One region of the Sporosarcina sp. P1 genome, then DNA from elsewhere that is predicted to be linked to it. Evidence: a T-box and tRNA genes for the amino acid it is inferred to sense, from the RefSeq annotation. Region 1 holds a T-box; the other holds one or more tRNA genes.
The links. The T-box of region 1 lies ahead of CSV73_RS05810 (valine--tRNA ligase). A T-box ahead of a tRNA ligase gene usually reads a tRNA of that ligase, here a tRNA-Val.
Positions count from the first base shown of each region.

Region 1 (4,405 bases):
CTGAATCGATTGCACAAAACACGATTACGGTGCCGTACAACGATCTTGAAAGTGTTAAATTGGCTATTAAAGAGTATGGAGACGATTTAGCTGCAATTATTGTAGAACCGGTTGCAGGAAATATGGGTGTTGTGGGACCAGATAACGGCTTCCTTAAAGGCTTACGTGTGTTGACAGAAGAAAATGGTTCTTTACTGATTTTTGATGAAGTAATGACTGGGTTCCGTGTAGGATATAAATGTGCACAAGGTCATTTCAATATTAAACCTGACCTTACATGTCTTGGTAAAGTAATCGGTGGCGGACTACCTGTAGGAGCGTATGGCGGTTCTCGCGAAATTATGGAGCATGTAGCGCCTGCGGGAACTATTTATCAGGCGGGTACATTGTCTGGTAACCCGTTAGCGATGACAGCAGGTATTGCGACGTTGAGAAAGTTGACACCGAAAACATACGAACACTTCATCAAGCTTGGTGATCAGTTGGAAGAAGGTTTCCGCGCAGCAGCGAAAGCTAATAATATTCCACATACCGTCAACCGTGCCGGTTCAATGATCGGGTTCTTCTTTACAGATCAACGTGTCAATAACTACGATAAAGCGAAAACATCCGATTTGGAATTGTTTGCAGAATATTACCGTCTGATGGCGGAAGAAGGTATTTTCTTACCACCTTCCCAATTTGAAGGTATGTTCTTGTCGGCAGCTCACACAGAAGAGCATATCGCGAAAACTGTGGAAGCATTCCATACGGTATTTGCGAAATTGAAACGATAATTTTGAAGCGTCAGGCAGATTTTATTGCTTGGCGCTTTTTTATGTATGTACTTTGCGGGAGGTAGCGCTGTTGCGATCACTTTATTCACACTCTACGCTATGCATCACTTCTAAACTGCCTCATTTCTTCATATAGTAGCCTGAGTTAAGAAAAGGAGTGAAGCGAAAATGACGACGCATCAATGGACATTGCAAGAGTCTTTTTATTTCCCTGTTGAGTACGGGGCATTTGCTGAATCGGCTGAGGTAAAGGTGACACCAGGGTTTACAGAAGAGCGTACAGAAGAAGCAATTCGTTTGCAAGGGATCTATCATATTGCAGCAAACGTTGTATTTGATGCAGATAAACAAGTAGAATTGGCACCTGAAGATGTATTAGTCATTAATGACGTAGAAGTAGAAAACAATAAAGGGTATTTTGAATATGCTGTGCCTTTGAATGTTGATCTACCAGTAGAACTCGATGGCGATTTGCAACTTGAAGTGCAAGACATCAAATCTTCATCACTGGAAGATGGAGGATTGAAACTTGAGTGGACCGTTCAATTGAAAAAGGAAGAGCCTGTACAAGAACCGGTTGCAATTGAAGAAGAGCCCGCAGCATCACAGTTCGTAGCTGCATCGACATCCCATTTGGAGTTTCTCGCCAATGCAGATCGTGCAGTTGAGCAAGTAAATAATGAAATGGAAGACTTTCTCTTATACATCGCCGAGATGGATGACGATATAACGAGAAAGATCTTCCATTCAAATAATGTTTTTGTAGAAGCAGAAGGACAAAGCAGCGAATAAGCAAAATAATAAAAAGTCACCAGTGGTCGGGACAATTAGTAATCGAATCAACTGAAACACGGTTAATGGAATGATACAGCCTTTGCAGTAAAATCTTGTTTTCCGAAGCCACGGCGGCAATAGGTAGGGATTATAACCTCTTCTCATAATTCACCATCCTTTCTCTATAGACTACTATTCAGTTGACGGACTCTACATGTTTCGCTTATAATAGTGGGTATATGAATATAAATGCGAAGAGTAGGAAAGTACATGTGAACTGTTTTCTTTAGAGAGGGTGCGATTGGTGGAACGTACCTGGAAACCGCATATGGAAGTCCCCTATGAGCAGTTTTTGTGAAATGTAAGTAGCAGGAACCGGTGTAGACCGTTACCCAATCATGAAGATGTAATGCTTTTTTAGCGTTCATAAATAAAGGTGGTACCACGAGCTCCTTCGTCCTTTTACCGGGATGAGTGGGGCTTTTTTGTATCCCTTTTTATTTGAAGGAGGAAATGAAATGACTGACGAATTGACGATGCCGACCAAATACGATCCGCAGGCAGTTGAAAAAGGACGTTATGAATGGTGGCTTGAAGGTAAGTATTTTGAATCGGATGTAAAAAGCGAAAAAGAACCGTATACAATTGTTATCCCACCACCGAACGTCACAGGGAAACTTCATTTGGGACACGCATGGGATACGACTTTACAGGATATGCTCATCCGCATGAAGCGTATGCAAGGCTATGACGCACTGTGGTTGCCGGGAATGGACCACGCTGGAATTGCAACACAAGCGAGAGTAGAGGAAAAACTTCGCGCTGATGGCAAAACGCGTTATGATCTTGGACGCGAAAATTTCGTACAAGAAACATGGAAGTGGAAAGAAGAATACGCGAGCCATATCCGTGCTCAGTGGGCGAAGCTTGGTCTGGCTCTTGATTACTCACAAGAGCGCTTTACTTTGGATGAAGGATTGTCAAAAGCAGTACGTGAAGTATTCGTTAAGTTGTATGAGAAAAAGCTTATCTACCGCGGAGAGTATATCATCAACTGGGATCCTGCAACGAAGACAGCGATATCTGATATTGAAGTTATTCATAAAGATGTGCAAGGTGCATTCTATCATATGCGTTACCCATTGGCAGATGGCACAGGATCGATTGAAATAGCGACAACACGTCCCGAAACGATGCTCGGTGATACAGCTGTTGCAGTTCACCCCGATGACGAACGCTACCAGCATTTAATCGGAAAGATGGTCAAATTGCCAATCGTAGGACGTGAGATTCCGATCGTAGCGGATGACTACGTCGAAATGGACTTTGGAAGCGGTGCAGTGAAAATTACACCAGCACATGACCCGAATGACTTTGAAATAGGTAACCGTCACAACTTGCCACGCGTGCTCGTCATGAATGAAGACGGTACGATGAATAAATTAGCAGGCAAGTATGAAGGCATGGATCGTTTCGAATGCCGTAAGCAAATCGTCAAAGACCTACAAGAAATGAATGTGCTATTTGAAATTGAAGATCATATGCACTCTGTCGGACACTCGGAACGAAGTGGCGCAGTAGTGGAGCCGTATTTATCTACACAATGGTTCGTCAATATGCAGCCACTTGCTGAGCAAGCAATCAAACTGCAGAAAAACGAAGAAGAAAAAGTGACGTTTGTTCCTGAACGTTTCGAGAAAACTTACTTAGGATGGATGGAAAATGTCCATGACTGGTGCATTTCTCGTCAACTATGGTGGGGCCACCGAATTCCGGCTTGGTATCATAACACGACAGGTGAAATTTATGTGGGTCAAGAAGCTCCGGCTGATGAAGAAAACTGGACTCAGGACAATGATGTACTAGATACTTGGTTCTCATCTGCCTTATGGCCGTTTTCAACTATGGGCTGGCCAGACGTTGACAGCGAAACGTTCAAAAAATATTACCCAACAGATGCCCTTGTTACAGGATATGATATTATCTTCTTTTGGGTGTCCCGCATGATCTTCCAAGCTCTCGAATTCACGGAAGAGCGTCCATTCAAGGATGTCTTAATCCACGGATTAGTACGCGCGGAAGAAGGACGAAAAATGTCTAAATCTCTCGGCAACGGTGTAGATCCAATGGACGTAATTGAGCAGTATGGTGCAGATGCATTGCGTTACTTCTTGGCAACTGGTTCTTCACCAGGACAAGATCTACGTTACTCTACAGAAAAAGTAGAAGCAATCTGGAACTTTGCCAATAAAATTTGGAACGCTTCCCGTTTCGCATTAATGAATATGGACGGTATGAAGTATGAGGAAATTGATTTGTCAGGAAAGAAATCTGTTGCAGATGCATGGATTTTAACTCGTCTGAATGAAACAATTGAATCGGTAACTAGCTTGGCTGACCGGTATGAATTCGGTGAAATGGGCCGCGCGTTATATAACTTCATCTGGGATGACTTCTGTGACTGGTATATCGAAATGGCGAAATTGCCACTATACGGTGAAGACGAAGCGGCGAAAAAAATGACACGTTCGGTTCTTGCACATGTTCTGGATCAAACGATGCGTTTATTGCATCCATTGATGCCTTTCATTACAGAAGAGATTTGGCAGAACCTTCCCCATGAAGGGGAGTCCATCACAGTGGCGAAGTGGCCTGAAGTAGATACGGCAATCATGGACAAGTCTCGTGCTTCAGATATGAAATTATTGATGGATATCATCAAATCAGTACGCAATATCCGTGCAGAAGTAAATACACCGATGAGTCGTAAAGTCGATTTGTATATTTCAGCTAAAGACGAGAAGACAGTGGCGGTACTTGAAGAGAACCGTAACTATTTGGAGCGATTCTGTAAT
Region 1 covers NZ_PDYS01000003.1:199,341-203,745, forward strand. Annotated here, with positions in the region: gene hemL (glutamate-1-semialdehyde 2,1-aminomutase) at 1-776, shown strand, start outside; gene CSV73_RS05800 (hypothetical protein) at 945-1,568, shown strand; T-box leader at 1,796-2,015, shown strand; gene CSV73_RS05810 (valine--tRNA ligase) at 2,069-4,405, shown strand, end outside.

Region 2 (4,405 bases), on a different contig from region 1:
CGCAATCTTTTGTCCCGGTTTAATCAAAATCACATCATCAATACGTAAATCTCCCACATCTACTTCAAATTCATTATTCCCGCGAAGTACAGTGGCCGTCGTAGGGGCAATTTCAATGAGTGAGGTAATGGAATTTCTGGCTTTATCAATCGAGTAACTTTCCAATGCTTCACTGACGGAGAAGAGGAAGACCACGACCGCCCCTTCCGCCCAGTCACCAATGAGTGCAGCCCCAATGACTGCGATGGTCATCAATGTAGACATATCAAATTCAAGTTTGAAAAGATTCGTTAATCCTTCCTTCATCAAACTGAATCCACCGATTATAATGGCAGAGAGAAACAGAGCGATCGATAGCCAATTATTATCACCATTCGCGGTAGATACCGCATACCCTGCTAGCAATAAAACTAACGAAGCCATAGTCGTTTGATTTTCACGTTTTTTCCAAAAAGGAGTATGCTGTTTAATAATCCGCTGTTTTTCAGGGAACACTTTAATACCGTCAAATGCACCCGCTTCTTCTAATTGTACAATAGAAGCATTTCCCGCCACCGTTAATTTGGAAGCGCCAAAGTTTAACTGTACATCTTCCACAGTATCAATTTGTCGGACATTTTTCTCGAATTTCGCAGCACAACTTGTGCATGATAAATTTTGCAGGCGATAGACATTTTTCTCTGAAGCCATGTGATCAGTCCCCTCGAAAAATCGTTCATTTTAACAAATTAATCATTCAATCGTTCGTTTGATTGTTTAATTTAGTATATGCAATTCTAGATATTTTGTCAATTTCTTCATTCAAATGATTATTTGAATGAATGACGTGAAAAAGCAGTTCCTTAGATAATCCAAGGAACTGCAAAATGAACGGTTTATTATTTTGAGCGCGTAATGAAGATCTGAGGTATTTCTGCTTCAAATCGGACTAATTCTCCTGTACGTGGATGTAGAAAAGACAGAGCTGTGGCATGAAGTCCCACTCTGCGCAAAGGGTTACCTGTAGCACCATACTTTTTGTCACCTATCACTGGATGACCCAATTCTTCCATATGCACACGGATTTGGTTTTTCCGACCCGTTTCTAGAAGTACTTCTAGCAATGAGCAATCTTTATTCGCTTGTACTCTTCTATAATGTGTAATGGCATGCTGGCCGCCATTATCAGTTGGGTTTGAATATACTCTAAACGCACTATTTTCGGTTAACCAAGACGAAATAGTCCCTGATTCTGTTCGTACTTTTCCTTCGACAAGCGCAGTATACAAACGTTCCTTTACCGATTCATTCCATGTACTTTGCAAAGCTTTCTGGGTTTCTTCATTTTTGGCAAACATCATCACACCTGATGTATCTCGATCCAGACGGTGCACAACAAAAATTCGGTTTTCAGGATGGCTCCTCTTCACGTACTTTGTGATTTCTCTATAGGCTGTCTGATCTTTTTCTTTTTCAGAAGCTACAGAAAGAATACCCGCTTCTTTATTGATCACGATGATATCGTCATCTTCATGGAGAATAGATACACCGACTAACTTCGAGACATTTATAGCTGTTTTATTACTTTGTATTTCCACCTTTTGTCCAGGCGCTAACGGCTGATTATGTTTGGTTGTCATTTGACCATCCACCATAACTTGACCACGCGTAAGAATGGATTTTACCGAATTTCTACTGCTTTTTGACATTACCTTCAATAAGTATGGCAATAACTCTATCGGTTGTTCCACTGTATATTCTTTTACATTAGATGTTACTTGTTTTCTTTTCATTATATGTTAGCCTCCTGCTTATTTAAATAGGTACTCGCATGATAAGTATACACCGCTTGACGGGTGGTGCGCTCGAATATCATTTGACAGTAATTGCGAAAAATAAATCTAGACATAAAAAAAACAGCCCCTAGACATTCGGTCTAATAGGACTGCTTATTGTTATAAACCGTGTTCCTACGGTAAATAACTTAGGTTTGGCACCTATGACTCCGACTGGGCTCGAACCAGCGACCTCCACCCTGTCAAGGTGGCGCTCTCCCAGCTGAGCTACGGAATCGATCTTACTAGGATGTGCGTTTTGAAGTGAGCCAGTTAGGCTCTCAAGCACAAATACTATAATAGCATTTTCTTTCCTAGTTGTAAACAACGAAATTAAAAATCGATAATTTTTCTATGCTATCAGAAAAATTACCGATTTTTATGGAAGTTCATTACATTATTCAGAGACGCTTCTCCTTTCACTTACTGCATGGGGTTTAATTGTTCTTCAACTGATTCATTCTCAAAATATAAAAACTCTTCATGATCCAGCTCACTCATACGTTCTTTGTTAAAACCATGTGCCAAATGCCCTTCAAATACGTTTTCCCACCATGTCTCTTGTGTATTCATAGTATGTTCTCTCCTTTTTGATTTGATTGGTTTCTGTACCGATCTATATATTTTATTCGTTATGACTTATTCGCTTATATGTAGTATATACAGAACCCGCGTTGGTAAAACTGCGTAATTAGTCCAAAATAATTCGATTCACTTTTAGTCCTTCGGCTTCTTGACTTTTATTTTGTCATGTGTTCCGAAATTTATTTTCCTTAGGAAACCCTTGTACATCCTAGACTCGTCCTCTAGTAAAAAATCTATTTACTCTAGTTCTTTTCACTCAACTAGAATAGTAAATAACAAAAAACATATATATTCTCTGAAAATTCTTTTTTCATTAGTAAAATAAAAGACTTGCAAGCTCAGTTTCAAGCCGACAAGTCTTTTAAAAGCTATTTAATTTGAAGCGAATGTAGGCGTATTATTTTTCTTATTCCCCATCCACTGGGACACCAGTAAGATAGTGAATAATACTAAACCGATAATATCTGTAATAGTTTCTGGGTAGATTAACAACATACCTGTACATATCGTGATAATTCGTAGAAGCCAGTTCAGTTTACTATACCAGAAGCCAATTATGCCTGCCCCGATTGCAACCATACCGATAATGGCGGTCACAGTCACCCATACAATCTCCGTAATACTCGAGTCGAGCATCAGCATAGCCGGATTAAAGACGAACATATATGGAATGATGAAGGCAGCAATCGCTAGTTTTGCAGACGTGACACCCGTTTTGATCGGATCTCCGCCAGAAATACCCGAAGCTGCAAAGGCAGCTAATGCAACAGGCGGTGTGATATCCGCAATGATACCAAAGTAAAATACGAATAAGTGGGCAGATACCGCCACTACAATCGGCACAGCGGCACCTGTAGGCTCATCCATCATCAATAGCGTAATGATGGCAGGTGCTGCGATTGTAGATGTAATAACATAGTTTGCTGTCGTTGGAGAACCCATCCCCAAAATAATCGCTGCAAACATCGTGAAAATCAATGTGAGCAAGATGTTACCGCCAGCTGCTGAGATCAGGCCCGTTGCCAAGCTGAGCCCGAGACCCGTCTTGACGACAACACCGACAATAATACCTGCACAAGCAGTCGCTGCTGCTACAGCTAATGCTGTACGAGCACCGTCTACTAATGCATCAATCATATCTTTAAATCCAATTCTTGTTTCTTTACTGATTGCACTCACTGCAATGGTTAGCACGATACCGAGTAATGCCGCTTTCATCGTTGGAATACCCACCAAGAGGAAAACGATAATACCTATAATCGGTAGTAATAAATAAATCTTTTTCAGCGTTTCTTTTCGATTAGGAATTTGCGACGCATCCATTCCTTGCAAACCAACACGCTTTGCTTCGAAATGAGTCATGATCCAAATTCCAGTGAAGTACAGCAATGCAGGGATAGCTGCCGCTTTGGCAATTTCCCAATAGGTAACGCCGCCGATGAATTCAACCATCAGGAATGCAGCGGCCCCCATAATCGGTGGCATAATCTGACCACCTGTAGACGCGGCTGCCTCTACTCCGCCTGCGAATTCTTTTCGATAACCTAACTTCTTCATCATCGGAATCGTGTATGAACCGGATCCAACAACATTTGCTACGGAACTACCTGAAATTGTACCTTGCAAAGCACTTGAGAAAATGGCGACTTTTGCTGGTCCACCAGTCAAACGTCCCGCCAATACTACTGCCAAGTCATTGAAGTAATTACCAACGCCAGTCTTCACTAAGAACGCTCCAAACAACAAGAAGACGAATATGAAGGTCGCGGATACACTAATTGGCGTACCGAGGATCCCGTCCGTTGTAAAGAACATTAGTTGAACGAGATTTTCTACACTTTGCCCTCTATGTGCAAGGAACCCTGGGAAATACGGTCCAAAGAACGCATACACCAAAAACACTACTGAAATGATCGTGATCGGCATTCCTACCGCACGTCTCGCTGCCTCTAGTGTCAGTAAAACCGCTAAAATACCGATAACTAAATCGAGATCGGATACGCGTC
Region 2 covers NZ_PDYS01000021.1:20,405-24,809, reverse strand. Annotated here, with positions in the region: gene CSV73_RS14795 (heavy metal translocating P-type ATPase) at 1-690, opposite strand, end outside; gene CSV73_RS14790 (RluA family pseudouridine synthase) at 879-1,772, opposite strand; tRNA gene CSV73_RS14785 (tRNA-Val) at 1,980-2,052, opposite strand; gene CSV73_RS16635 (hypothetical protein) at 2,238-2,387, opposite strand; gene CSV73_RS14780 (TRAP transporter permease) at 2,772-4,405, opposite strand, start outside.
Region 2: it encodes a tRNA-Val, which carries the amino acid that the T-box ahead of CSV73_RS05810 (valine--tRNA ligase) is inferred to sense. The anticodon was not compared.